2 regions of the Paraburkholderia sp. RL17-368-BIF-A genome follow, and region 2 is predicted to be linked to the other one. Evidence: riboswitches for the same ligand, from Rfam matches in the RefSeq annotation. Region 2 holds a riboswitch; the other holds the start of a gene.
The links. Region 2 has a riboswitch for thiamine pyrophosphate ahead of P0D87_RS23750 (FAD-dependent oxidoreductase). Riboswitches for the same ligand answer to the same signal wherever they lie in the genome.
Positions count from the first base shown of each region.

Region 1: linked by a shared signal. The riboswitch ahead of thiC (phosphomethylpyrimidine synthase ThiC) and the one ahead of P0D87_RS23750 (FAD-dependent oxidoreductase) in region 2 are both predicted to bind thiamine pyrophosphate.

Region 1 covers NZ_JARESN010000013.1:186,685-201,334, reverse strand. Annotated here, with positions in the region: gene P0D87_RS22515 (pentapeptide MXKDX repeat protein) at 1-113, opposite strand, end outside; gene P0D87_RS22510 (molybdopterin-dependent oxidoreductase) at 227-1,018, opposite strand; gene P0D87_RS22505 (cytochrome b/b6 domain-containing protein) at 1,052-1,690, opposite strand; gene P0D87_RS22500 (DUF1223 domain-containing protein) at 1,727-2,569, opposite strand; gene P0D87_RS22495 (GreA/GreB family elongation factor) at 3,143-3,562, shown strand; TPP riboswitch at 3,785-3,903, shown strand; gene thiC (phosphomethylpyrimidine synthase ThiC) at 4,035-5,966, shown strand; gene P0D87_RS22485 (YMGG-like glycine zipper-containing protein) at 6,228-6,440, shown strand; gene P0D87_RS22480 (hypothetical protein) at 6,679-7,182, shown strand; gene P0D87_RS22475 (L-lactate permease) at 7,381-8,979, shown strand; gene P0D87_RS22470 (DMT family transporter) at 9,280-10,206, shown strand; gene bamC (NlpB/DapX family lipoprotein) at 10,725-11,957, opposite strand; gene P0D87_RS22460 (DUF2844 domain-containing protein) at 12,300-12,764, shown strand; gene P0D87_RS22455 (DUF3443 domain-containing protein) at 12,943-14,235, shown strand; gene P0D87_RS22450 (glycosyl transferase family 1) at 14,401-14,650, shown strand, end outside.
Region 2 covers NZ_JARESN010000015.1:90,356-105,005, reverse strand. Annotated here, with positions in the region: gene P0D87_RS23805 (ATP-binding protein) at 1-553, opposite strand, end outside; gene P0D87_RS23800 (response regulator) at 550-1,290, opposite strand; gene P0D87_RS23795 (hypothetical protein) at 1,753-1,962, shown strand; gene P0D87_RS23790 (DUF6726 family protein) at 2,008-2,175, shown strand; gene P0D87_RS23785 (hypothetical protein) at 2,179-2,898, shown strand; gene P0D87_RS23780 (flagellar basal body L-ring protein FlgH) at 2,951-3,619, shown strand; gene P0D87_RS23775 (response regulator) at 3,640-4,383, opposite strand; gene P0D87_RS23770 (hypothetical protein) at 4,474-5,115, opposite strand; gene P0D87_RS23765 (hypothetical protein) at 5,208-5,678, opposite strand; gene P0D87_RS23760 (SDR family NAD(P)-dependent oxidoreductase) at 5,895-6,695, opposite strand; gene P0D87_RS23755 (ABC transporter ATP-binding protein/permease) at 6,692-8,443, opposite strand; TPP riboswitch at 8,860-8,983, shown strand; gene P0D87_RS23750 (FAD-dependent oxidoreductase) at 9,203-10,333, shown strand; gene thiS (sulfur carrier protein ThiS) at 10,403-10,600, shown strand; gene P0D87_RS23740 (thiazole synthase) at 10,729-11,544, shown strand; gene thiE (thiamine phosphate synthase) at 11,541-12,653, shown strand; gene P0D87_RS23730 (ABC transporter ATP-binding protein) at 12,747-13,568, shown strand; gene mlaE (lipid asymmetry maintenance ABC transporter permease subunit MlaE) at 13,577-14,344, shown strand; gene mlaD (outer membrane lipid asymmetry maintenance protein MlaD) at 14,433-14,650, shown strand, end outside.

The DNA.
Region 1 (14,650 bases), on a different contig from region 2:
ATCGTGTCATGCGACATCGCATCGTTGGACATGGCGCCGCTCGCCTGGGCGAACGCGGCGCCGCCGCTCATCAAAAGGGCGACGGCTGCTGCTGCGATTGCAATCTTTTTCATGGGATAACTCCGTTTGTAGTTGATGAATCGAACCGGCTGTAGCCGGCGTATTTCCGAAGCTTCTGCCGCCCGAGGTCGCGCACGCGCGCGGCGCATGCGGCGACCCGCGCGCGTCAGGAGCCTCCGAACCAGTTGTAGCCCTGGTCGACCCAATAGCCGCCAGGATACGTGTTGGTGACGAACATCTCGACGATGTGCTTCGGATTCTTGTAGCCGAGCTTGGTCGGCATGCGCAGCTTCATCGGGAAGCCGTATTTCGCGGGGAGGCGCTCGCCGTCGTAGGAAAACGTGAGCAGCGTCTGCGGATGCAGTGCGGTCGGCATGTCGATGCTTTCGTAGTAATCGTCCGCGCATTTGAAGCCGACGTACTTCGCGCTCGTATCCGCGCCGATGCGCCGCAGAAACTCGCCGAACGGCGTGCCGCCCCAGCGGCCGATCGCGCTCCACCCTTCCACGCAAATGTGCCGCGTGATCTGCTCGGCGTGCGGCAGCGCGTACAACTCGGGCAAGGTCCACACGCGCTGACCCGTGACGAGTCCGCCGATCTTCAGCGTGTAGCCGGACGCGTCGACCTGCGGCACTTCGTCGATACCGTAGTACGCGTTGAATGGAAACGGCCGCGTGATTTGCGCTTCGGTATACGTCGGCGCGAGCGTCTTCGGATCGAACAGCGCGGCTTGCGCGCGATCGTTCAGGCGCGACACGGCCGTCAGAAACTTGTTGACGGAGTCGTCGTCGGTTAGCGAGCAGCCTGTGAGCAGCGACAATCCGCCGAGCGACAACAACTGCTTGCCGAACAGACGCCGCGACGGAATCGACAGTTCGCGTCTCGCGTCAATGAGGATCGACTCGCGGTCCAGTTTGCCGGCGCGTTTTGCCGGCAATTTGTCAGATGGCTTATCCATGATTCGGTATCCGTAACATTTCGAAGGTTGGGCTCAGCGGCCGCGCAACATCGCGAGCAGCGAACGCGGCACGAGCGCGACCATCGCGAGATGCACGACGATGAACGCGGCCATCAGCGCCATCGCGCAGAAATGGACGATGCGTGCGTTGTCGTAGCCGCCCATCAGTTCGCGCAGCAGCGGAAACTGCACCGACTTCCAGATCGCGAGCCCCGACAGCACCAGCACGATCAGATCGACAACCACGAACAGGTAGGCCAATCTCTGCACCGCGTTGTAGACCCGCAAGTCCGCGTGCGAGAGCTTGCCCGTCAACGCGGCGATGAAATCGCGCCACACCGCGCGCGGCGAGATCGGGAAAAACTTGCGCATGAAGCGTCCGCTCGCGAGATTCATCGCGAGATAAATCAGGCCGTTGAAGACCAGCAGCCACATCGCGGCGAAGTGCCATTGCAACGCGCCGCCAAGCCAGCCGCCGAGCGTGATTTCCGTCGGAAAACGAAACCACGCAAAGACCGGCGACGCGTCGTAAATGCGCCAGCCGGACAGCATCATCACGATCGCGGCGAGTGCGTTGAGCCAATGCGTGACGCGCACCCACAGCGGATGGACTGCGCCGCTCGCGGGCGTGGCAGGCGGCGCGTTGCCGCGAACGACGTGAGGCGTGGCCATGAGACTCTCCTGTGATTGGCGGCGTGCGTTGTGCGTTCAATGGCAGAGCGGTAGATCAGCCACTTGCAGCACGTCGCCCGTTGCAGCGTTTTCGACGAAGGCGACAACGCCGAATTTATCGACTGACGGATTGGCGTTTGCGCTCGCGTCCGCCCTGTCGAGCCGTATATCGCGGCGAATCTGCAGCTTGCCGCCGACGAGCGGCACCGGCCCGATCCACTGCCGCACCACTCTCTCGTGATGCAAGGTTGCGCCGCGGTTTTCTCCCGCGCCGACCTGCGAGCTCAGCGCGTTTTCATAGACGGCGACATAGGCGTCGAGCCGTGCTGCGCTATCCGCAGTCCGGCTGTCGAAGCGGGCCGCGAGATCGAACGCGCCGCCTGGCTGCGGCTTCATGTCGAGCGCGATGTTCGCCTGCGCCGGCTCGGCGATCAGCTTGTCGACGCGGCTTTGGAAACTGTCCTGCTGCGACCACGTCCGCAACTCGCGTCCGCCGACGAACACTTCAGGCGTATAGATCGTGTGGCCGCCGGCAAGATCGGTAAGCGTCTGCTGACGCTCGGTGAAACGGTGCTGCGAGAAACGGTCCGTCCAACCGAGACCGTTCCAGTAGTCGACGTGCAACGCCAGCGGCACGACGCTTCGCGTGGCGCCGCTGTTCTTCCATTGACCGAGCCATGCGTCCGCGGGCGGACAGCTATTGCAGCCTTCGCTGCTGTAAAGCTCGACGAGCGCCACGCGATGAGCGGGACTGCGCGCGCTGCACATCGCACTCGCCGCGCTCACGAGGCCGCTCGCGCACAACAACGCGAGCGCGGCAACGAGTGCGACGGCCCGCTTGAACGGCCGATGCGCGCGGCGTTTGATGACTGTTTGCATGACGTGCTCCGATCAGGATCTGCACGTTTGTCGAAGCGCGTCGCCGGTTATGACACCGCGCCGCAAATTTTTTTCGCCCGTTTGTTTTGTGTTGTTTGCGGGCGGCGTCCACGCGTGCTTGCGCGATGTCGCCAACTTTCTACACTGCGACTTACAACAACGAAATGTCTGCCAAGGTCGCTGAAAGACGCCGTGCTAACATGCTTGTGTCGATCGCGCCGCTTTGCTGTGGTCTTCTCATGACTCTGTTTTCAAGCGGCGCGCCACCCACTTCATTCGATAACCGCCGGCCACTCATGCGCTTCCCGACTTCCCGTGCCTTCACCCGCTTGCGCCCTCGTGGCGCAACCGGCTGCGCGCGCGTGGAACTCGCGCCGCAAAGGGCCGGCGAACCGTCGCGAACGCTTCTGCCGGCAACGGTTCCGCTTCTCGCCGCCCGGCACCCCGACTGACGCAGCCTGCTCCTTGCCTGAAGCTGCGTCGTCCCTCAAGGGACTGTCGGAGCGCCGGGCCGATCCCATCCGCATGACCTATTCTCGTACAGAGATTGCAGATCGAATTGGAGTAGCCGCCGTGAAGACGACCAGAAGGACCAAGCAGTGTTACCTCACCGAACTCGACGTCGCGCGTCTTGAGAAGCACGCCGCCGCGCCCGGCGCGAACGCCCGTTTTCAGGAGATGCTCGACGACGTACTGGAGCGCGCCGTGATCGTGGACTCCCGCGAAATTCCGGCGAACGTGGTCACGATGAACTCGCAGGCCACGCTCGTCGACGAAAGCAGCGGCGAGCAGATGACGTGGACGGTCGTCTATCCGCCCGACGCCGACTTCGCTCATGGCCGCCTGAATGTTTTTTCGCCGGTGGGCCTCGCGCTGCTCGGCGCGAAGCGCGGCGAGCACATTCACTTCATGCCGCCGAGCGGCGCCGAAAAAGTGCTGAAGCTCGAGAAAATCCTGTATCAGCCGGAAGCTGCGGACGATTTCACGCGTTAAGCAACGCGTGCCGGTGCTGCGGCGCGTCATAGCGTGCTGCATTCCGCGTTCTGCGTTCTGCATGCCGCGTCACTACAAGCATAGTGCGCAAATCGCGCATGCGAGAGCGCAGCGATTCCCCGCCCGCAGCCGCCGAAGCAAACCACCGCGCGCTGCCCCGCATTAGCACTCACGCATCGCGCGCGGGTTGCCAAGCAGCGCCCGCCCGGTGTATCGTGTGCGCTGCTAACGCGGGGGTCCTGCGTTGCACGGAAGTCGGAGGTCCGTGCCACGTGGGTGAGAAATACCCTTTGAACCTGATCTGGATAATGCCAGCGCAGGGAAGCGTACGGATTTCGCAGCCAGTCTCTAGCCTCACCTCTCGCGAATTCCGACTACTTCCATCTCGTCTCCTGCTTAGCGGCCCCACATTGAATGGGACCGGAGCAAGGCGTCATTGCGCTTAACTCCGGCCGACACACGGAGAACATGCATGAACGCCAATCCGAAGTTCCTTTCCGCCGACGCCCACGTCGATGAAGCTGCCGTCGCGCCGCTGCCCAACTCACGCAAGGTCTACGTGACGGGCTCGCGTCCCGACATCCGCGTGCCGATGCGCGAGATCAGCCAGGCGGATACGCCCGACAGCTTCGGCGGCGAAAAGAATCCGCCGGTCTATGTCTACGATACGTCGGGCCCCTACTCCGATCCCGACGCGAAGATCGACATTCGCGCCGGCTTGCCCGCACTGCGTCAGCGCTGGATCGAGGAACGCGGCGACACGGAAGCGTTGACGGGTCTGTCGAGCGACTTCAGCCGCGAACGCGCGGCCGACACGGCCACTGCCGACCTGCGCTTCCAGGGCCTGCATCGCACGCCGCGCCGCGCGATCCCCGGCAAGAACGTTTCGCAGATGCACTACGCGCGTAAAGGCATCATCACGCCGGAGATGGAATACATCGCGATTCGCGAAAACCAGCGCCGCGCCGAATATCTGGAGAGCCTGAAGACGAGCGGCCCGAACGGCGAAAAGCTCGCCGCGATGATGGGCCGCCAGCATCCGGGCCAGGCGTTCGGTGCAAGCGCGTTCGGTCCGAACGGCGTCACCGAAATCACGCCTGAATTCGTGCGCGAGGAAGTGGCGCGCGGCCGCGCGATCATTCCGAACAACATCAATCACCCGGAAAGCGAGCCGATGATCATCGGTCGTAACTTCCTCGTGAAGGTGAATGCGAACATCGGCAACTCGGCGGTGACGTCTTCGATCGGCGAGGAAGTCGACAAGATGACGTGGGCGATCCGCTGGGGCGGCGACACGGTGATGGATCTGTCCACCGGCAAGCACATCCACGAAACGCGCGAGTGGATCATCCGCAATTCGCCGGTGCCGATCGGCACGGTGCCGATCTATCAGGCGCTCGAAAAGGTCAACGGCAAGGCCGAAGACCTGACGTGGGAAATCTTCCGCGACACGCTGATCGAGCAGGCTGAACAGGGCGTCGATTACTTCACGATTCACGCGGGCGTGCGTCTGCAATACGTGCCGCTGACGGCGAAGCGCATGACCGGCATCGTGTCGCGCGGCGGCTCGATCATGGCGAAGTGGTGCCTCGCGCATCACAAGGAAAGCTTCCTGTACGAGCATTTCGAAGACATTTGCGAAATCATGAAGGCGTATGACGTGGCCTTCTCGCTCGGCGACGGCCTGCGTCCCGGTTCCATTTACGACGCGAACGACGAAGCGCAGCTCGGCGAACTGAAGACGCTCGGCGAACTCACGCAGATCGCGTGGAAGCACGACGTGCAGACGATGATCGAAGGCCCCGGCCACGTGCCGATGCAGTTGATCAAGGAGAACATGGACCTGCAACTGGAATGGTGCGACGAAGCGCCGTTCTACACGCTCGGGCCGCTCACCACCGACATCGCGCCGGGTTACGACCACATTACGTCGGGCATCGGCGCGGCGATGATCGGCTGGTTCGGCACGGCCATGCTCTGCTACGTCACGCCGAAGGAACACCTCGGCTTGCCGAACAAGGACGACGTGAAGACCGGCATCATCACGTACAAGCTCGCCGCGCATGCCGCCGATCTGGCGAAGGGTCATCCGGGCGCGCAGGTGCGTGACAATGCGCTCTCGAAGGCGCGCTTCGAATTCCGTTGGGAAGACCAGTTCAACCTCGGCCTCGACCCGGACAAGGCGCGCGAATTCCACGACGAAACGCTGCCGAAAGATTCCGCGAAAGTCGCGCATTTCTGCTCGATGTGCGGCCCGCACTTCTGTTCGATGAAGATCACGCAGGACGTACGCGAGTTCGCCGCGCAGCAAGGCGTCACCGACGACGAAGCGCTGAAGAAAGGCATGGAAGTGAAGTCGATCGAGTTCATGAAGAAAGGCGCTGAAATTTATCAGCGGCAGTGATGCGTTCGCGCATCGCGTGGGACGCATGCCGTCGCCCACTCGATGCGCGCGCAACCTTCCGCCACGCAAAGGCCCGCGCTTGCGGGCCTTTTTTCGTCCTTAGGTCAGGCACACGCGATGCTGCAAACAGGGAAACATTTGATTACGAAACCGTCAGTCTGCTGACAACCGCATACATCTGGAAACCGGTTCCGGCGATAAGATCAAAGCGAACGAACAATAACGACAGGCGGTTTCGAATTACAACAGGGAGTCAACATCATGAGATCGATTCGTAAGATAGGTTCGCTTGCGATGATCGTCGCGGTTGTCGCAAGCCTTTCCGCGTGCGAGGGTATGACGACGCGGCAGCGGGACACCGCGATCGGTGCGGGCGTCGGCGGCGCGGCGGGTGCCGTGATCGGCGGCAGCGCGCTGTCCACGCTGGGCGGCGCGGCCGTCGGCGGCGTGATCGGCAACCAGGTCGGCAAGTAATCGCCTCGTATGACCGGGCAAAGCGGACCGGGCGCCATGCCCCGTCCGCTTTGCTCACAATCTATGCGGATGTGCCGCATCGAAACGGCGCTGGATGAAGAGCCGCAACGCGCGGCTGCAATGAGGCGAAATACGCCGTTACGGTTTTGCAAACCTCCTCGCGCGCCGTCGGCGTAAGCTCGTGCGATAACGTACCGACGACGGCGTCGGCTGCGTTGTTTGCAAACTGGAGCGCGCCATGAAGTCCCGCGTCATCGACACTTTTCATACTATTCGCATGCAGTTCGCGACGGTTGCGCCTCGCCGGCGCATCGGCCGCGGCCGGCTCGCGTTGAGCGGCGCTGCGAGCGCGTTGCTGCTGTCGGGCTGCTATTACCCGTACGGCTACTACCCCGGCTATTACGCCGCTTATCCGTCGTATTACGCGACCGTGCCCGCGAGCGCTGCCCAGCGTGAAGTGCCGCTCGGCACGACCGGCGACTCGCAGGGCCAGCAGTCCATGCAGCAGCAGTCGGCGCAGGCGCAATATGGCCAGCAGCCGCAGCCCGGCGCGGCCACTTCGCCGCCCGCGTATGTGGTCGCGCAGCCGCCGGTGTACGTTGCGCCGGCTTATCCCGCCTACTATCCGCCACCGGTCTATCCGGCCTGGTACGGCTACGGCTATCCGGGCTGGTATGGGCCGGCCGTGTCGATCGGCTTCGGCTGGTCGTGGGGCGGCGGCGGGCACGGTCATCATCACTGAGCTTTCGCTCCTCCCGTAGTTTCCCTTCTTGACGCGCGGGCCTCGGGCTCTATGCTTGGTTAAGCCTCACACAGTAAGCGTTTAAAAGCGAGCCGCCTGGCGCTTTCGTGCCCGGCGGCGCTCATCCGTCCTGCACCAGCGACGCGTCCCGTCATTGGCAATCTCGCGTCGATTTCGAACAACAACGAAGGAGACGTGATGTTTCATCAACTACTCACCCCCATCGGCGATTCACTGCTTGCGTCGTTTCTCGTCGCGGCGTTGCCGATCATTGTCGTGCTCGTGCTGCTCGGCTGGGCGCGCCGGCCTGCGTGGCAGGCGTCGCTCGCCGGACTCGTCGTCGGCCTGATCGTCGCCATTGCCGGATGGAAGTTTCCAGTGGGGCTCGCGCTCGACTCCGTCGCGGCGGGCGCCGTGTTCGCGTGCTGGCCGGTCATGTGGATCGTGTTCACCGCGATCCTGCTGTACAACATCGCGCAGCGCTCCGGCCGCTTCGCCGCCTTCCGCATGTGGATGATCGACAATCTGCCGAACGACCGGCGCGTCGTGCTCGTCGTGGTGGGTTTTTCGTTCGGCGCGCTGCTCGAGGGCATTTCGGGCTTCGGCACGCCGGTCGCGATCACCAGTTCGCTGCTGATCCTGCTCGGCTTTCCGACGCTCGAGGCGCTCACCTTCACGCTGATCTTCAACACCGCGCCGGTCGCATTCGGCGCGCTCGGCGTGCCGATTACGGTGCTCGGCGCGGTCACGCATCTGCCGGCCGATTTGCTCGCGAAAATGGTCGGCCGCCAGTTGCCGTTCTTCGCGCTGCTGCTGCCCTTCTATGTGATCGCCGTGTACGCCGGCTTTCGCAACATGCTGCGCATCTGGCCGGTGCTGCTGATCTCCGGCGCGAGCTTCGCGCTGACGCAGTTCGTCTCGTCGAACTATGTGAACTACAGTCTGACGGACGTGTTGTCGTCGATGGTCTCGCTGATCGTCACCATTGCGTTCCTGCGCGTGTGGAAGCCGGCGGTCGACCCGGCGTTCGCGATCGACATCGACCGGGCCGGCGAAGTGCGCAGCAAGATCGCCGGCGGCCAGGGCTGGTATCCGTGGATCATCGTGTCCGTCGTGGTGATCGTCTGGACGGTGGCGAAAATCTTCCTGATCGGCGACGTGAAAATTCCCTGGCCGGGGCTCGACAAGGCCGTGTTCATCACGTTGTACAACACGCCGTACGGCGCGATCTGGGACTTCCAGCCGCTCGCGACCGGCACCGCGATTCTGGTGGCGGCTATCATTACGAGCCTCGTGGTCGGACTCGGCGCGCGCGAATTCGGCGCGGCCATCGCCGATACGTGGGTGCAGACGCGCATCGCGATTCTGACGGTCGCGACCATCGTCGGACTCGCGTATCTGATGAATTACTCGGGTCTCACTTATACGCTCGGACTCGGCGTCGCGTCCGTCGGACCGTTCTTTCCGCTGGTGTCCGCATTCCTCGGCTGGGTTGCGGTGTTTCTGTCAGGCAGCGACACATCGGGCAACGCGCTGTTCGGCAATTTGCAGGTGGTCGCAGCGCATCAGTTGAACCTGAACCCGGTGCTGATGGCGGCGACCAATTCGTCCGGCGGCGTGATGGGCAAAATGATTTCGCCGCAAAACATTTCGACGGGCGTCGCGACCACCGAGTTGAAAGGCAAGGAAGGCGTGGTGTTCGCGAAGACCTTCAAGCACTCGATTCTGCTGACCGTGCTGCTCGGCATTCTGGTGTGGCTGCAGCAAAACGTGCTGCAGGGGATGATTCCGCATTGACGGTTGTTGGGCGGCTTTGGCGGTTGCTCTGCCGCCAGGCATGCAACCGAAAACTTTTCTCGTAGCAGCGAGGCGCCGGTCGCACCGGCGCCTCATCTTCCTCCCTCCCGGTGATCGCAATATTTCTCACATCAGCGTGAGAATTGCTCGCTATGCGCGCCTCGCCGCGACGCTTACGATCACGTGTGTCAGACGTCCTCTCCCGATACTTGCCGTTTCATTCAGACGTGAAACGTTTCGGGTAATCGCGCTGTTACGATGCACAGGCGTCTCGACTCAACCGCGCGCGACGCCACCATAATGAATGCCAAAAACCTCTTCCAGTTGCTGATCCTCGCGGCCTTATGGGGCGCGTCATTCCTGTTTATCCGCGTCGGCGTGACCGACTTCGGCGTTGCTCCGTTGATGGCGCTGCGCGTCGGCATCGGCGCCGCGTTTCTTATCGTCGTGCTGCTCGCGCGACGTCCGCTGCAACAATCCGCGACGATCCTGCGCACGCGGGCGTTCCCGCTTCTCGTGGTGGGCATTCTGAATTCGGCCGCGCCGTTCTGCCTGTTCGCATATGCGGAGTTGACGCTGTCCGCCGGCGTGACGTCGGTGATCAACGCGACGACGCCGCTGTGGGGCGGCCTCGTCGCGTTCGTCTGGCTGCGTGACCGGCTGACCGGACTGCGCACGCTCGGCCTCGCGATCGGTTTCCTCGGCGTGCTGATGCTGGTGTGGGATCAGATCGCCACGCCGAGCGGCTCGGCAGCGACGCCGCTGACCACCGCGCTCGCAGCGGGCGCCGCGCTCGGCGCAACGCTTCTGTACGGCATCGCGGCCAATTACACGAAACGCTACCTGACCGGCGTCGACGCGCTGACCGTCGCGGCCGGCACCATGACAGGCGCGACCATCGTGCTGTTGCCGCTCGCCGTGATCTACTGGCCGAGCGCGCCCGTCTCGCTGCACGCGTGGGGCGCGGTGATCGCGCTCGGCGTGGCGTGCACGGGCGTCGCCTACATGCTGTTCTTCCACCTGATCGCGGTCGCGGGACCGGCGCGGGCAATCACCGTCACGTTCGTGATTCCGATCTTCGGCATTTTGTGGGGCGCGTTGTTTCTGGGCGAAGGCGTGTCGGCCGGCATGCTCGAAGGCTGCGGCGTGATTCTGGTGGGCACGGCGTTGGCGACGGGCGTCATCAAGCGCTTGCCGTGGCTGGGGACGCGGCGCGCCGATACGTGAACGCGTTGCGTCGGTCGCGTGGGTCGGCGCAAAAAATAGCCCGCACTCCACCGGAGTGCGGGCAAAAACCGTCGCCCTACGAGGATAGGCGACGGGGCCACCGAGGCCGCGCGTCGAGCGCGCGGCCGTCATCGGGCTCGGCATCGGCTTGACGGCCGATGCTCGATGGAATGAAAAGCGCGGTTGAGAAGGGACTTCGCCTGGGTGAGGCCACGGGAATCCGGCCCCATGTACTTCTAAAGCAGCATGTATGCCAGTTGGGACTGAACGCGAGAGATTGGCGGTAACTCGTTGAATTTGCGCTGCATTTTTCGTGGCGTGTGATGGCTTCGGCACGCTGCCGCAACGCCTCTGAGAGTTACGTCACCGGGGTAACGTCAGCGGAGTAACGTGACGTCGAATCGCGGAACAGTGTTGGGATAGGCCACAGCCATAAAAAAAACCCGTCCGGGACAAGAATGTCCCGGACGGGTTTTTTTCATACAGCTTGCCGCCGCTGCCGCAGCGGCGCGCTTGCCTCAGCGCAACTGATCGGCCATCAGCGTCAGGATCTGCTTTGCCTGCGGGCTTTCGTCGAGACCGCCCTTGTCGTCGACCACGGCCACGCGGGTCTGGTCCGGCGTCAGCGCGCGCACGTTCACGCGATACTGCTTGGCGACCTTCTCCTTCTTGCCGTGGAACACCTGGCTCCAGAAGCCCTGTTCAGCCGACGTCATGTCCTTCGGATCGACATAGCGCACGAAGTACAGGCCGCGCGTCAGATCGCGGTCGTCGACCGTGAAGTTGCTGCGGTCGAGCGCGAGGCCCACGCGCAGCCAGGCGCGATCATACGGTTCGCCAAGCGTCAGTTCGTTCGATGACAACTGCCCCGGCCCGTTCGCCGCATCCGGATCGCGCACGGGCTGCTGCGCCGACAGCATCACGTTCTGCGCCGCCGTGGCCGCAGCCGCCGATTTCGCGCCGTTCGCCGCGGCATTGGGCGCTACCTGCGCGCCAGCCGGCGACAACGCCGCAGTGTCGGCGCCGCCCGACTTCGCGCGCGAATCGGCGAGCGCGAGCGCCGCCATCAGGCGCTTCAGATATTCCTGCTCGAGGCCGGGATCGTTCGCCTTGGGCTGCCACGTGCTCGAATCGTTGTTCGTGCCGGTCAGCGCCTCGCGCATGCCCTTCTGGCTGATGAACACATACGTGCCGCCGTTCGGCGCCGTTTCGAGGCGCGTACGGTACTTGTTGCGCTCAGACGTGACGTAGCTATTGCCCATCGCCTTCGACAGCGTGCTGCGGATCAGCCCGTCGTTGATTTGCGCGTGCGTTTCGTTCCAGTCGGTCTCCATCACGCCCTTGTCGCGCTGATCGACGACCAGCAGGAAGCCCTGCTCCTGCCAGAAGCGGCGGATTTGCGGCCATGCCTCTGCCGGCGTCTTGCTGTCGATCACGAGCCAGCTTTCCGTGCCGTCGCGCTGGATGTGCATGCCGCTCACGGCCGGCACGACGGACACCGTGTTGGCCGCCGGTGCCTGGGCCTGCACCTGACGCAGCGCGGACAACGAGGTTTCGCCGCCTTGCGGAGGCAGCGAACGCTGATCGGCCGTCTCGTCGATCAGGTTCGGCGGGACGGCGAGTGAAGCCTGCTTCGATTTCGAGTCGCTCTTGTAGTCGACTTTGGTCGGCGACGACGTGCCGCAGCCGGCGACCAGCCCGCCTGCCATCAGCATTACTGCAAACCGCTTGGTAAGACGAAGATGAGTCATGTTCGGGGAATCCTTCCGCTACGCCACGGCAAGTTTCCGTGGATCAACCCAACATTTTACCGATCCCGGCGGGCCCTGTGCAAAAACTGGGGTTTGCCCGCTGTCCGCGCTCGGTTGCCGGGCCACATTTAACGTTCCACAACTATTCCTAATGGTCTGTCAGACATCTGCAAGTTTGTCGTCAGAACATTGTTTTAAAAGGCACTTTTCGATTCGGCATCCGCCCAATTTTGGGATGACGTCATGCGATGAAACGCGCACCACGCTTAGTTTTGCGACGCGGGTGCTATCTTCAAATTGACGTAGGACAAAACCCAGAAGCAGCGCGCAGGAGACCTCATCATGTACAAAAAACATCGTTCTCATCATGTCGCCGCCTCTCTTATTGCCGCGACCGCGTTATGCGGCAGCGCGAGCGCTTGCGCGCAGCTCGGCGCTGTGATTGCGGCCAAATCAGGCGAGAGCGCACAACAAAGCCTGCTGAACGGCGCGCTGCGGCTGCGCACATCGACCGATGCGGGCAACACGACCATCAACGAGTACGCGACGAACGGCGGCGAAATCGTCGCCTACACCTGGCAAGGGCCGACGATGCCCGATCTGGCCGGCCTGCTCGGCAAGTACGCCGACTCTTACCGCACGGGAGCCGCGGAGGCGGCAACGGCGCCGGACGGGAATCTGCACGCGTCGCGCGTCGTGCGGCCAGACGTGGTCGTCGAGTCGGGCGGGCCGATGCGCGGCTACGCGGGCCGCGCCTGGCTGCCCGGCGCGTTGCCGCCGGGCGTGACCGCCGACGATCTTCGCTGACGGGCATCCGCTCGCGCCTGGATGCGTCCGCGGGTCGATACCCCCACGCCGAGAAAGCCGGTCTGTCGCAGCGTGGATGGGCCTGGGGACTTCCTCTCCGAGCGGGCGCTCGAGCCGCGAAACGCGCCGCAGCAAGCAGCAACAACCACAACAAACCAACCGCTGACCTTCTGACGCCATGAAACCCACTCCTTCCCTTTGCGCCCTGCTCTCCGTCTGCACCGTCCTCGCGGCTTGCGGAGGTGGAGGCGGAGGCGGCAACACCGCGACCGCCTCCGGCGCGAGCGCGCCAGCCGGCACGGCTAGCGCTCCTGTTGCCTCAGCGCCGCCTGCCGCGTCGAGCCCAAGCAGCACCTCGGTCCCGCAATCGAATACGCCGAACGTTCAGCCGATCGTCGTGCACGCGGCGCCGCGCCTCACGCGCAACATGCTGACGACGAGCGTCACGGTCTGCCAGCCGGGCACGGACAACTGCGCGACCATCGACAACATTCAGGTCGACACCGGCTCGCACGGTCTGCGCATTGTCGCGTCCGCGTTGCCGGCGACCCTGCCGCTGAACGCCGTGCCGTCGGGCAGCGGCATATCAGGCGGCGTATCAGGCGGCATATCGGGCGAATGCGCGGTGTTCGGCAGCGGCTATGCATGGGGCGCGGTGCGCAGCGCCGACGTGCGCATGGCCGGACAACTGGCCGCGTCGATCCCGATCCATCTGATCGCCGACCCTTCGGTGCCGTCGGTCCCCGCGGATTGCGCCGCCTCGGGCCCGTCGATGCTCACCGTCGACACGCTGCGCGCCAACGGCATTCTCGGCGTCGGCGTGTTCGCGGCCGACTGCGGCGGCGCCTGCGCGAACGCCGCGCTGCCCCGCTGGTACTACAACTGCGACGCGAGCGGCGCCTGCCAGGCAAGCGCCCAGCCGCTCGCGCAGCAGGTGGCCAATCCGGTCAGCCGCTTCGCACTCGATAACAACGGCGTGGTGATCGACCTTCCCGCGATCCCCGACGGGGGCGCGCTGACCGTGTCCGGTTCGATGATCTTCGGCATCGACACCCAGGCGAACAACACGCTCGGCAGCGCGGGCGTGCTCAAGGGAAATTCGCAAACCGGCTACGTCAGCACGACGCATAACGGCCAGACCTTTTCGCAAAGCTATCTGGATACGGGTTCGAACGGGCTCTTCTATCGCGACACGCAACTGCCGCAGTGCGGCCTCTGGTATTGCCCGAGTTCGACGCAAGCGGCGAGCGCGAGCATCGCCGGAACGAACGGCGCGTCGAACACGGTGACCTTCGCTATCGGCAATTCGCGCGCTCTCTTTGCGTCGGGCAATAACGCCTTCAACAATATCGCGGGTGCGGCTGCGAGCGGCTTCGACTGGGGCTTACCGTTCTTCTTCGGCCGGCGCGTGTACACGGCGATTGCTTCGCGCGCGACGTCGGCGGGACCGGGTCCGTACTACGCGTTCTGAAGGTAAGGCCGCATTTAAACTGCCGAAAATTCAGAAACTGACGGACAGCGCAAATTCGGTATGGGGTGGCTGCGATAATCGCCGTTCGCGGCTAACGCTTCAGGAATGCATTCAAGAATGCTTCCTGAAGATAGTTAGTCATGCATAACTGCCATTCGCTATCCGATGCAAGACGCCACCCAAGCCAGCCAAGCCGCCGAACCCACTTTCTCGCTCGACGATTTCGAGCAGCTCGTTTTTACGCGGCAGCATATCCGGGCGTCTATCCAGCTTCTGTGCGCGCTCGCGCTGCTTCAGAACAAGCGCGGCGTGCTGGACGAGAGCTTTCTTGCGTCGGGCATGAGCGGCTTGACGCCCGCGGAGCAACAGCAGCGCTTCTGCACGCGGCTCGCGAGCGCGGCTTCAACGCTGTTCG
Region 2 (14,650 bases):
CCGGCCGGCCGCCCGAACCGAAGACGCGCGCGGCGTCGGCGACGCGCGACAGCGGACGCTGCATCTGCCACACCGCGAACAGCGACAGGATCAGCGCGGCGGCCAGCATCGAAATGGCTTCGATCAGAAAGCGCGGCGGCGGCGGCAGATCGACCGGCAGCACGACCCAGTTCGACTTGCCCGGAAACAGCACCCACAGTTGCGGCGGACGCAGATCGTCGACGGCAATCTGGGTGCCTGGCGGAAGCGTCTCACGCAGATGCTGCGTCAACTGAACAACCAGGTGCTCGGTGGGTTCGCGCAGATGGACGCTCGGCGGCATGTTCCAGGTCGGAACCAGATGCACGCGCATGGCCGGCGCGAGCGCGGCGCCCTTGATCGGCTCGCCGTTGATGGCCTGAAGCGCCAGCACGACGCCGCGCGCAAAGCCGTCGATCTCATGGCGCGGCGGCTGCATCACCACCAGCACGAACCAGCCGGCCTGAATCGCCAACAGCACCGCCGTCGAAAGCAACGCCATTCTGCCGAACAGCGTGTTCAGCGGGTTTCTCATGCGTTCGAGGCGGCCTCGTCGGAGAAAGGTGTGCCGTCGGCGTCGGGGACGAAAACATAGCCCTTGCCGCGCACCGTTTGCACGTAGCACGGATTGGACGGATCGTCCTCGATCACGCGCCGCAGACGCCAGATCGGCACGTCGAGGCTGCGATCGCGGAAGGCGAGGTTGTCGCGATGCACGAGGTCGTGAATCAGCACACGCGACAACACCTTGTACGGGTTGTTGACGAAGATCTTCAGTAGCGCGAACTCACTGTCGCGCAACGGCAGCTTCGTATCGGCGCGCGACAGCGAGCGTGTGGCGAAGTCCAGTTCGAACGGGCCGAACCTGTACGGCTTGCGGGCTTCCGGCGCGCTCGTGGTCGACGGCCCGCGACGGCGCAGCACCGTGTGGATGCGCGCGAGCAGTTCGCGCGGATCGAAGGGCTTGGTCAGATAGTCGTCCGCGCCGAGCGACAGCCCGACGATGCGGTCGGCCACCGTGCCGCGCGCCGTCACGAAGATCACCGGAATGTCGTCGCCGGCGGCGCGCAGCGCGGTGAGCGCGCGCAGGCCGTCGGTGTTCGGCATCATGATGTCGAGCACGACGACCGACGGCCGTTCGCGCTCGAGCCGGCGCTGGAGATGGGTGCCGTCATGCAGCACCGACACATCGAAGCCGTTCGACTGCAAGAACTTGCAAAGCAGATCGCGTACGACCGGATCGTCGTCGACGATAAGGACCTGTGGATTCATGGCGAAATTCTAGACCGGCGCGCGCGACGCGCGGCCGACTGTTTTCTTACCAATGCTTACCCGATGCGGTGCGAGTTTTTCGGCGCGATTCTGGCGCAATTGGGCGCAATGTTCGCACACGCGAGCGTAAGGCCCGTCAACCAAGGTTCACAGCATATTTCAGCACTGCCGCTTCTGGCAACGCGGGCGCGCGTGCGGGCCTCGCATTCGATGTGCGCACGCGGTATTTCTCGAAACAGTTTGCGCACAACGGGAAGTGCCGGAAAGCACTCGCAACGCGTCGTAAGCACCGTCGAAAAGCGCGCTTTTCTTCGTGCATCGGCGAGGCGTGGGCGGCGAGATGATTCGTCCTGCGATACGTCGCGCCGCATGCGGCAGAGCTTCGGGCTCTGATCCGGCGCACGCGGTGCGCGACCGACATCTTGCCAAACCCAGCCCAACCAGCGCCATGCGAGGCTCATCATGACTGTTCCCAGTAACCTCAATTCCACCCATTTTTCTTCGATTGCGCCCACCAAGGCGACGGAAAAACCGGCGTCCAACGGCAGTTCCGCAGCGACAAGCGGGAGCGGCAGCGGCAACGCGCAAGCCAAGGGCTCGGCGACTCAGCCGCAGCCGCAGCCGTCGGTGCCCGCGGGCCTCGTCGGCCATCACGTCAACACGACCGCCTGACGTACCGAGGCGCGCGTGTCGACATCAATAATTTCCGGGCGCCTCGTGCGCGCCGCTGCGTGGCTCGCGCTCGGCGCGGCGCTGTTGCCGCTCGACGGCTGCGCCGTTGCGGCGCTGCCTTGCCGGCTCACGTCGGCGACGCTGAAGATCATCCCGGTCGTCGGCCATGCGGCGGCCACGCCGTTCGACATCTGTTCATCCGCGATCGATTGAAACATGAGACCACAACGGATTGCCTGCGCGCTGGCGCTGCTGTGCGGCACATTCTCCCTGACCGTGCCGGCGCAGCCGGCGGCGCGCGACGCGGGCGCCGCAGCTTCGGCGCCGGCATCGAAGGACGCATTCGCCGACGCCCGCCGACGCGCGCAGGACACGCCATTCGCTTTCCGCGGCATCGCGCTCGGCATCACGCTCGATGAATTCCGCGCCGGTTCGAAAGTGCGTGCGACGCCGGTCGGCAGCGTGCCGGTCTGCGAGACGGACGTGCAGGCGGGCGCGCTCGGCATGCGGCTGAAGTCGCACGAGAGTCTGACCGTCGCGTGCCGGTGGGCGCATCGCGACGACAACGGTTGGGCGCTGTCGCAAGCGGTCGTCGACGGTGCGCCGGCGGCCGAGCATGTGCTGCGTTTCGCGCGCATCGAAGGGCAAAGCGCGCTGCGGCTCTACGAGATTTCCTTCGTGATCGACGAAGTCACCGCCGAAGATCTGCGCGACGCGCTCGCGGACCGCTACGGCCCGCCGCGTCATGCGACGCGGAACGTGTCGTCGCCGGGCGCGTTGCCGGTCTACGTGTGGGAAAACGCGGTCAGTTCGATCACGTTGTGTTTCCTGCCGGGCACGCGCAACGGCACGCTCACTTATCTGCTGAAGGGTTCGGACGCGTGGGTGAAGTCCGTCGTGCGGCAGTGGCAGGCGAGCGATGCAGAAGCCGGTTGATGCAGCGGCGCCGATGCGCGGATCAGCACCATTCAGCGAGGGAGTAAACCCGATGCCTACGCTACGTTTTTCCGTCGCGCTATGCGCGGCGGCATGTGTGTCCGCTTGCGCGAGCGGACAGAGGTCGATTGTCGAAACACCGATGGCGCCGCCGCTCGTGTCCGCGCCGCTGAACGTCAACACGCAGGGCGCGATCTATCAGGCGGGCACGCTGATGGTGCTGTACGAGACGCCGCGCGCGCAACACATCGGCGACGTGCTGACGATCCGTCTGTCCGAGTCGTATAGCGGGAACAACAGTTCGACGGCGGCCGCGAGCCGGGCGAGCAGCATCACCGCCGATGCCGCCGATAAATCGACGGGCGCCGCCGCGCGGCTCGCGAGGCTCTTCAACATCGGCTCGGCCAGCACGGAATTCAAAGGACAAGGCAGTCTCACCGACGCGAGCGCGATGACCGGCACGCTCGCCGTGACCGTGATCGGCACGATGCCGACCGGCAACCTGGTCGTGTCGGGCGAAAAGGTGATTTCGATGGGCGGCAACCGCGACCGCTTGCGGTTGTCAGGCGTGGTGAATCCTAAGGATATCGAAACAGGCAACTACGTCGCGTCGAGCAAGGTCGCGAATGCGCGCATCGAGCAGGCCGGCTCCGGCATGATCTCCGACGCGACGACGATGGGCTGGCTGCAGAGAATGTTTTTGAGCGTGCTGACTTTCTGAGGCGGCGTCAACGAACGCGCTCACTGCGCAGCCGCGCCCGCTCCGCGCTCGGCCGCGCCGATCTCGCCGTCCGGCACGAACACATAGCCGCGTCCCCACACCGTTTGCACATAGCGCGGCTCGGACGGATCGACTTCGATCAGCCGACGCAAACGCCAGATCGACACATCGAGACTGCGGTTGCGATGCGTCTCGCTATTGCCGTGCAGTTTTTCGAGCAGTTGCGCGCGAGTGAGGACGGTCATCGCGTGAGTGACGAACACTTTCAGCATTGCGAATTCGCTTGAGCGCAGCGTGATGCGTTCGCCGTCGCGGCGCAATTCACGCGCCGGGAAATTCACCTCGAAGCGGCCGAAGCGATACGGCGCGCGTTGCTCGGGCGCGCTCGGCGCAATCGAGCCGCGCCGGCGCAGCACCGTGCGAATCCGCGCGACGAGTTCACTCGGTTCGAAGGGCTTGCCGAGATAATCGTCCGCGCCGAGTTCGAGACCGATCACACGGTCGATCGGATCGGCGCGCGCGGTCAGCAGAATCACGGGAATGTCGTCGCCCGCCACGCGCAGCGCGCGCAGCGCACTGATGCCGTCGAGCTCGGGCATCATGATGTCGAGCACGACCAGCGCGGGACGCTCGTCCTGAAGTTTGCGCTGCAGCGCCATGCCATGTTCGAGCGTGGCAACCTTGAAGCCGCGCCCTTCGAGATACTGGCTGACGAGCTCACGTACGACGGGGTCGTCGTCGACGACCAGAATGGATTGGTTCATTCAGGTCATCTTAGTGATCCGCGCGCGCGCAGCAAAGCGGCTAACGCTTTCCAATCCTTTCTCGCGTAAGAGAAAGCAACCGGCATGCGGCTAGTTGACCTGCGAGGTCTGAATGGTCTGCCGTGTTTCGCGGCCGAAATCGGTCCGGTCGATCACCATCTTGTCGATCAACCCATTGAGCTTGGTCGACGCCGACGAGAAGCGGTCGCTGTTCAGGCCGCCCGTCTGGTAGCGCGCGGTGACGAGAATGCGGCCACTCTGCACGAGCGTCAGGTCGATGACCGACAGATACTGGATCGCGTCGTCGCTGAACGAGCGGCGGCCGTAGTCGATCGCCGCGTTGTAGACGAGGCGCGCCTCGCAGCCGGCGGGCGAGGTGCCGGGATTGTAGACATCCGAACGAATGCCGCGGCGATCGAGCGCGAGTTGCAGCGCCGGCACGAAATCGCCGACCGACACAGCAGTGTTCACTTCGATGCAAACGTGCCGCACATCCGCGGGACGGCCGCTCACGAAGGTCGGCGACGAATAGTTCGCGGCGATCGCGTAGCCGGCCTGGATCACGGAGCCAGTGGCGTCGGCTGCCTGGATCAGCGTCCACGCGCAGCCGTTCAGTCCGACCGTCAGCGTCGTACAGGCGACGAACCGCGCGCTCGGCCGCCGCAACCTGACCCAGGCCGCGCGAGGGGCTCGCGTCAAAGCGTTAGCGCGTGTGGTGGTCAGGAAGGTCATGAGGCGGAGCCAGGGCGATTAAGTCGATCATGGAGATCGACCGAGCGAAGCGAAATGCGGCGGAACGCGCATCGTCCTCGACGCGTCTGCATTCAGCGCGCGACGCGCAGCCGCAACTCGTTTTGCCCTTGCACGCTCGCAGTGACATTCACGCGCCGCTCGGCGGTCGTCACGATGAAATGCTGGCGCGTCGGCGTGTTCACGTCATGCACGACGTTCGGAAAGCACGCGGCGATGTCGGCGCCGATTTCCTCGAGCGGATCGTTGACGACACCGTCGGCTTGCCAGTGCGCGCGCCAGTGGCAGTCGTACGCGTGCGCGTTGGCGCGGCAGTCTTCGGCGCTCGCGACGCCCGGCAGTTGCGCGGCCGGTTGCGTGTGCAATTGCTTGTAGTCGGATGCTTCGACGATGTGCCTGAGCGCGGGGCACACGTCGGCGGGTTCGTTCGGCGGCGTGGTTTGCGCGGCGTGAGCAAGATGAGCGGCACTTCCGAGCAGCACCGCTGCGGAGAGAGCGAGGCCGAGCCGGTGAATCGAAGGATAAGAGCGGCGATCGAATGACATGAGCGAGAGTCCGTTAGCAGTGGATGGCGTGCGGGCCGCAGGGGACGGCGCGCACGACTATCGTCGCTGTTTCGGGCTCGTTTCAAAGGGCTGAAAAGCTTGCCCGCTTCGCAAATGCTTTCGAGGTGTTCTCGCGCGTTTCGGGATCTTGCCGCGGCTCGCGCGAATGTGAGTACGGGTGCGAGTGCGTTGGCGAATTGCGCGCGGCGGTGTGAATCAGCCGAGCGTCAGTCCGCCGTCGACGTGGATCACCTGGCCGGTGATGTGACGCGCCTCGTCGGAAAGCAGGAAGGCGATCAGCGCGGCAATGTCGGCGGGCTCGGCGATGTGGCCGAGCGGTGTCGATTCCGCGGCACGCGTCCACACGGCGGCGTTATCGGCGCTCGGTCCGCGGTCCTTGCGCGTATAGCCGGGCGCGACGCAATTCACGGTCACGCCATGCGGCGCGAGTTCGGCGGCTGCGGTTTTCGCGAGCGACTCGAGCGCCGCCTTGGCCGCGGCGGTCGCGGCAAACGGCGTATCCGCGCGATAACGATGCGCGACGAACGAACTCAACGCGATCACTCGGCCTCGCTTCGAGGTTTCCAACGCAGGCGTTGCGCGCTTCACGAGCGCCGCGAAGGCGGCGGGCATCGCGGCGAATGCGGCGCCGAGCACATCGGAATCGAGCGCCTGGAGCGTCTGGCGCTGCGCATGGCCCGCGTTCGCGACCAGTTGATCGAGTGCGCCGAAGTTCGCGAGCGTTTGATGCACCACGTGTTCCGCGGCGCCGCGCTCGGCGAGGTCGCCCGTCACCGTTGCGCAGGCCGCGCCGTTCGCGCTGCAGTCGGCGGCAACCTGCGTGAGACGCTCGCGCGACTCGCGCTCGGCGCCGCGTGCGTGCAGCATCAGCGCGGTGCGCGGCGCGGCGATCCGCCGGGCCAGCGCCGCGCCGATGCCGGAGCCCGCGCCGGTGATCAGCACGACGCGGTCAAAGCCCGCACTGGCTTCGCTCGCTGCGGCGCTCTCCGGGTTCATGCCGCGACCGCTTCGCCGGCGCGCTCGACTTCGAGCGTTTCGTCATGGAACGCCGCCAGCGATTCGCGATGCGCGACGCTGACGATGGCCGCCTTCGGCAGCCGCTCGGTGAAGAGGCGATAGAGACGCGCTTCGTTCTCGGCGTCGAGCGCGCTCGTCGCTTCGTCGAGGAACAGATAGTCGGGCTTGTGCAGCAGCACGCGCGCGGCGGCGAGGCGCTGTTGCTCGCCCGGCGAGAGCACGCGCGTCCAGTGCGCGGATTCCTGCAAACGGTCCGCGTATTGCGACAAGTGGCAAACGACGAGCGCCTCGCGGCATTCCTCGTCGGTATACGTGTCGGCCGCCGACGGATACGCGAGCGCCGCCTTCAGCGTGCCGATCGGCATGTAGCTCACTTGCGGAATGAACATCATGCGGGCGTTGACCGGCGCGTCGATCGCGCCATCGCCGAACGGCCACAAGCCGGCGAGCGCGCGCATCAGCGTGCTCTTGCCCGAGCCGGACGGCCCGCGCACGAGCCAGCGCGAGCCCGGATGAATCACGATGTCGCGGATGCGCGAGAGCGGGCTGCCGTTCGGAAGCGCGAGCTGGAGGCCGTCGGTGGAGAGCTTGTCGGCGTCGACGAAATGCAGGTTGATGCCGCCGTGCGCGGTGGCCGGCGAGACGGATTCCTTCAGACGCGGCGCATGCACGACCCGCTTGAATTCGCGCAGACGGTTGACCGTGGCGCGCCATTCGACCAGCGTCGAGTAACTGTTGATGAACCACGAGAACGAATCGCTGACCGTGTTGAATGCGCTGGAGATTTGCATCAGCACACCGAACGTGAAGGCGCCCGCGAAATAACGCGGCGCGGCGACGACGAGCGGAAAGATGATCGCGATCTGACCGTAGAAGCTCAGCACGAAGGTGAGCCGCTTCGTGTACTTCATGACCTGCCACCAGTTATCGCGGATGCGGCCGAACAGCGAATGGGCGTTGGTCTTCTCCGTGTCCATGCCGTTGTAGAACGCGATCTGCTCGGCGTTCTCGCGCAGACGGATCAGGCCGAAACGGAAATCGGCCTCGACTTTCTGCGCCTGATAGTTGATCGGCACGAGCGGATGACCGACTTTCTGGATCACGAGCGAGCCGACCACTGCGTACAGCGCGGCTGCCCACACCATATAGCCGGGAATGTGCAGCGGCACGCCGCCGAGCGTGATGGTCAGCGCGCCGGCCAGCGCCCACAGGATCGTGATGAACGAGACGAGCGTGACGACCGTGGACAGCAGATCGAGTGTTAGCGACAGCGTGGTGGTGGCGAACGACTGCAGGTCGTCGCTGATCCGCTGGTCGGGGTTGTCGGCGAGGCGGTCGCGCTCGATCCGGTAAAACGCGCTGTCGTGCAGCCACTCGTTCAGATAGCGCGTGGTCAGCCACTGACGCCAGCGAAAGCCGAGCATCTGGCGCATATAGCGTCCGTACACCGCGAGGATGATGTAGCCGAACGCGAGCCCGGAAAAGATCATCAGCAGATGCGGGAAGTCGCGTACGTTCTTGGTTTGCAGCGCGTTATAGAAGTCGGCGCTCCAGCGGTTCAGGCGGACGTTGATCCACACCACCGCGAGGTTCATCGCAATGATCGCGATGAGCATGCCCCACGCCGTCTTTTTTTCTTCCGACACCCAGTAAGGCTTGATGAGGCTCCATGCGGAGACTTTCTCGTCGGGCGGCAGCGCGGGGCTGACAGAAGTATTCGTTGTCATGAGCGTCCTGGGAGTGCTGTTCGATTCGGGCCGGTCCACGCGGGCCGACCCCTCGCGGGTCTTCGTATCTGTCGTGTCTTGTCTGTGCGTATCTGCGCGGTCACGGCGGCTGACGGCCGGGCGCCGCGGCGACTGCCGATTCTGGCGCGAAGCCCTTAAGCGAAAATTAATTCGCGGCGCCGGCGCGAAGCCGGCAGTCATTGCTGCCGCCTCTGCGCGAGCGCCGCCGCGACATAACCGCCGACCGTTCGCGCGATGCCGCGTTTTCCGCGTCATCTCTCGTGGCATTGTGCCAGAGCGGTGGGCCGCTCATCCGGCTAAAGCGTAAGGCGCAAAAGGTGGTGCCGGATCAAGCCGCGCGCGGCGCGATGCGCCGCTCGTTTGCGAGCGCCGCGCCTTTTATGGTCTAATGACCTTCGACGAAACAGGGGTGCTTTGCACTTGAGCGGCGTGATTCTCACGCTGCGGCTGCGAGGCTGAGAGAGACCCTTTGCACCCGATCCGGGTAATACCGGCGCGGGAAGTTTCCGGAAGCAGCCAGTCTTCCATTCCCCGCCGGGCGGCGTACTTCATTGGAGTACGCATGTTGCCTGGCCGGCCTTGCCCGCCGGTTTCGTCCTGGGTACGCGCTTTTTGTCGGCCGTACGGAAAGGACTCGATGACCGCCTATTGTTCAGTTATGTGTTTTGCTCCTTGTCGCGCCGTTCTTGACGCGCGCTGCATTGCTTTTGTCCGTCGTATCGAAGCGGAGCGCGCACGATGAGCCGCGCCGCACAACCCGATTTCGCTGTGCTCGGCGGCGGTCTGTGCGGGCGCCTCGTCGCGTGGCGGCTCGCCGGAGAAGGACATCGCGTGGCGCTTTATGAGCGCGGCGACGCCGACGGCTCGCAGGCTGCCGCGTGGGTCGCGGCCGCCATGCTCGCGCCGCTTGCCGAAGCCGCCAGCGCCGAACTTCTGATTACGCGTCTCGGCGCCGCATCGCTCGAAACCTGGCCGCAAGTGCTGGCCGGGCTGCCCGAGCCGGTGTTTTTCCAGCGCAATGGCACGCTCGTCGTCTGGCATCACGCGGATCGGACCGAGGCGCCGTTGTTCGAAAGACGGGTGCGCTCGAACGCGCCGGCCGAACTGCTGGACGGCGGCTTCGTCACGCTGGCCGGCGCGCAACTCGGTGCCGCCGAACCTGCGCTCGCGGGGCGCTTCAATCAGGGCTGGCTGCTGCCGCGCGAAGGTCAACTGGACAATCGCCAGGTGCTGCGCGCGTTGGCGGCGGGTCTCGGGCAACGCGGCGTACAAACGCATTGGAATACGCCCGTGCTCGATGGGGCGCTGCCGCCTGCGCGCATCACCATCGACTGCCGCGGTCTCGGCGCGAAACCCGTGCTGCCGACGCTGCGCGGCATCCGCGGCGAAGTCGCGCGCGTGCACGCGCCCGGCATTAATCTGACGCGGCCGGTGCGGCTGCTGCATCCGCGCTATCCGCTCTACATCGCGCCGAAGCAGGACGATTTGTATGTGATCGGCGCCACCGAGGTGGAAGGCGAGGACATGTCGCCCGTCAGCGTGCGATCCGCGCTGGAGCTGCTGAGCGCGGCGTTTTCCGTGCATCCGGGCTTCGGCGAGGCGCGCATTCTCGAACTGAATTCGCAGTGCCGTCCGACCTTGCCCGATCATCGGCCGGCGCTATTGTGGGACGGCGCGCAGACGCTGCGCGTGAACGGGCTGTACCGGCATGGCTACATGATCGTGCCCGAGGTCGCCGACGAAGCCGCGCGCTTCGCGGCGGCGCTGCTGGACGGACGCATCGGCGACGCCGACGCGTTCGCGGACTGGCGGCGCGCCGCGCGCTGGAGCGAACTGTTCCACGAGCAGCGCGCGCGGGAGCCCGCGTGAGCACCGGTTGCCGGCGCGACGCTGCGAACGCCTGCGCAATTGCCATCGACTGAACCGTATTCGAACACCATGGACATTCATATCAATCAGAAGCCGTTGTCGCTGCCCGAGGGCGCGACTGTCGCCGATGCGCTCGCCGCGTACGGCGCGCGGCCGCCGTTCGCCGTCGCGCTGAACGGCGATTTCGTCGCGCGCACGCAGCATGCGGCGCGTGCATTGCAGCCGGGCGACAAGCTGGACGTCGTGCAGCCCGTGGCCGGCGGTTGAGCGCGTTGCCGCGCCAAGCCAAGCCAGCCGTTCACGCAATCGCAGACGAGCGAACACGACCACGCACGACCACGCACGATCACGAGAATCGCCGCCCGCCCCGCCTTGCCGGAGACCAGATGATGCAAATGACTTCCCCCCAAACCGCCGACGCGCTCACGCTCTACGGCCAACCCTTCGCGAGCCGGGTGCTACTTGGCACGTCGCGCTATCCGTCGCTGCAATCGCTGTCCGATTCGATCGACGCCGCGCGCCCCGGCATGGTGACCGTCGCGCTGCGCCGGCAGATGAACGAAGGCGGCGCCGAAGCCGGCTTCTTCGATCTGCTCAAGCGCCACGGCGTGCCGCTTTTGCCGAACACGGCCGGTTGCCTGACCGTCGGCGAGGCGGTAGCGACCGCGCACATGGCGCGCGAAATCTTCGAAACCGAGTGGATCAAGCTCGAACTGATCGGCGACGACTACACGCTGCAGCCCGATCCGGTCGGCCTGATCGAGGCGGCGGCGAAGCTCGTCAAGGACGGCTTCAAGGTGCTGCCGTATTGCACCGAAGACCTGGTGATCGGCCGCCGTCTGCTGGACGCCGGCTGTGAGGCGCTGATGCCGTGGGGCGCGCCGATCGGCACCGGCAAGGGCGTGATCAATCCGTATGGCTTGCGAGTGTTGCGCGAGCGGCTGCCTGACGTGCCGCTGATCGTCGACGCAGGGCTCGGCGTGCCGTCGCACGCGGCCCAGGTGATGGAGTGGGGTTTCGACGGCGTGCTGCTGAACACGGCGGTGTCGCAGGCCACGCATCCCGACGCGATGGCGCGCGCGTTTGCGCTGGGCGTCGAAGCGGGCCGTCAGGCGTTTCTCGCCGGACCGATGGCAGAGCGCGAAAGTGCGCACGCGAGCACGCCGGTGGTCGGCATGCCGTTCTGGCATCAGGACGGGAGCGCCGCATGACGCAGACCCTGGCCCTGAAAGACCGCGACCTGTTCTGGCCGCCCGCCGACGAACTCACCGAAGCGACCGAACGCATCCGCGCCCGTCTCGGCGACTGGCCGCCGACGCACGCGCCGTGGCGCATCTGCCTGACCGCGCCGGATCAGCCGAATGGCGGCGATCTGATCGTGCTCGCCGATGCCGCGCGGCACGGCGAACAGATGGCGCGCTGGCTCGTGCAGGGCGCCGCGGTGGTCGAGGCCGCCGAGAACAAGGCGACGCTGCATCTCGGCGGTGAAAAGTACCGTCTGGAAGGTCATCTCGCGGAAGACTGGATTCCCGCGCTCGCCGCGTTCCTCGACTGCGGTTTCGATCCGCACGACGCGCTCGTGCTGGCGCTCGCGTGGCGCGACGGCGACGAAACGCGGACCAACGCCGCGGGCGACTCCTTCCCCTGCGATCTGGCTGCCTTTCCGCGTCTTGCCGGTTTGCCGCAAGCGCCGGCGCAGCCGTTCCTGCGCTGCCCCGAGCGGCTCGGACTCTATCCGGTGCTGCCGAGCGCCGAGTGGGTCGAACGCGTGGTCGGCTACGGCGTGAAAACGGTGCAACTGCGCCGCAAGTCCGCCCATCCCGCCGACGAGCTTCAGCGCGAGATTGCCCGCTGCGTGGCGGCGGGAAAGCGGCACGACGCGCAGGTTTTCATCAACGATCACTGGCAGGCCGCGCTCGATGCGGGCGCCTACGGCGTGCACCTCGGCCAGGAAGACGTGCACACGGCGGATCTGGCGGCGCTGGCCGCGGCTGGCATCCGGCTCGGTCTGTCGACGCACGGTTTCTACGAAATCCTGAAGGCGCTGCACTTCCGTCCGAGCTACATCGCGCTCGGCGCGGTGTTCCCGACCACGACGAAAGTGATGCCGACCGCGCCGCAGGGTCTGAAGCGCCTCGCGCGCTACGTCCGGCTGCTGGACGGCGTCGTGCCGCTGGTGGCGATCGGCGGAATCGATTTGCAGGTGCTGCCCGAGGTTCTCGCGACGGGCGTCGGGTGCGCGGCCGTGGTGCGCGCAGTCACCGAAGCGTCTGATCCGGCGGCCGCCGTTGCCGCACTGCAACAAGCTTTTACGCAATAATCGTCATGATTGGTTAAGGGACAGGGCGCCTCACGGCAACATTTGCATGATGGCCCTATAATTCGGCCTTCCGTGCAAAAGGATTGTCACTCAGTGTCTTCCCCATCCGAGACCTTACTCGAGCTGCGCGACGTCGACTTCGGTTACGGCGACCGGCTCGTCCTGTCGAACCTGAACCTGCGCTTTCCGCGCGGCCAGGTCGTCGCGGTCATGGGCGGTTCGGGTTGCGGCAAAACAACGGTGCTGCGGCTGATCGGCGGTCTGGTTCGCGCGCAGCGCGGCGAGATTCTGTTCCACGGCGAAAACGTCGGCGCGCAAACGCGCGACGGCCTGTACGCGCTGCGCCGCAAGATGGGCATGCTGTTCCAGTTCGGCGCGCTGTTCACGGACATGTCGGTGTTCGAAAACGTGGCGTTTGCGCTGCGCGAGCACACCGATCTCCCGGAGGAACTGATCCGCGACCTCGTGCTGATGAAGCTCAACGCGGTCGGCCTGCGCGGCGCGCGCGACCTGCTGCCGTCGGAGATTTCCGGCGGCATGGCGCGGCGCGTGGCGCTCGCGCGCGCCATCGCCCTCGACCCCGAACTGATGATGTACGACGAGCCGTTCGCCGGCCTCGACCCGATCTCGCTCGGCATCACCGCGAACCTGATTCGCGCGCTCAACCGGGCGCTCGGCGCGACGTCGATTCTGGTCACGCACGACGTGCCGGAGTCGTTCGCGATCGCGGACTACGTGTATTTCCTCGCCAACGGCGGCGTTCATGCCGAGGGCACGCCGGCGCAACTGCGCGCGTCGACTGATCCGACGGTGCGGCAGTTCATCGACGGCGCGCCGGACGGTCCGTTCAAATTCCACTATCCGAGCAGAACGCCGCTCGCGGCGGACTTCGGCGTCGGCGGAGGGCGGTCATGATCGGCACATTGATCTCCTCGGTCGGCCGCGTGGTGCTCGACGGGCTCGGCACGGCCGGCTACGCGACGCGTTTTTTTCTCCGGCTGCTGGTTGAATTCTTCCCGCTGCTGCGCCGTCCGCGGCTTGTCACGAAGCAGATCCACTTCGTAGGTAATTATTCGCTGGTGATCATTGCAGTGTCGGGGCTGTTCGTCGGCTTCGTGCTGGGCTTGCAGGGCTATTACACGCTCAATCGCTATGGTTCCGAGCAGGCGCTCGGGCTGCTGGTCGCGCTCTCGCTCGTGCGCGAACTCGGGCCGGTCGTCACGGCGCTGCTGTTCGCCGGCCGCGCGGGCACCTCGCTCACCGCCGAAATCGGCTTGATGAAAGCGGGCGAGCAGCTCACCGCGATGGAAATGATGGCGGTCGACCCGGTCAAGGTCGTGGTCGCGCCGCGTCTGTGGGCCGGCATTATCGCGATGCCGATTCTCGCGGCGATTTTCAGCGCGGTCGGTATCGCGGGCGGCTATGTGGTCGGCGTGCTGCTGATCGGCGTCGATGCCGGCGCGTTCTGGTCGCAGATGCAAGGCGGCGTGGACGTCTGGCGCGATGTCGGCGCGGGCGTCGTCAAAAGCGTGGTGTTCGGCCTTGCGGTGACGTTCGTGGCGCTCTTCCAGGGCTACGAAGCGCGGCCGACGCCCGAGGGCGTGTCGCGCGCCACGACGAAGACGGTCGTGTATGCGTCGCTCGCGGTGCTCGGCCTCGATTTTCTGCTGACCGCGCTGATGTTCAGTTAAGACTGCGTTGCCTGTTTTGCCGCTGCGGCGCGTCACTGAGCGCGCGCGGCGGCGCGACGGCGGCGCGGCGATTCACTTTGGGATGACGATGAAAAAGACTGCTCTCGACTTCTGGGTCGGCCTGTTCGTGGTGTTGGGTTTCGTGGCGCTGCTGTTTCTCGCGCTGAAGGCCGGCAACATGAGCTCGCTGTCGTTCCAGGCGACCTATCCGGTCAAGCTGAAGTTCGACAATATCGGCGGATTGAAGGCGCGCGCGCCCGTCAAAAGCGCGGGCGTGACGGTGGGCCGGGTCGCGTCGATCGGCTT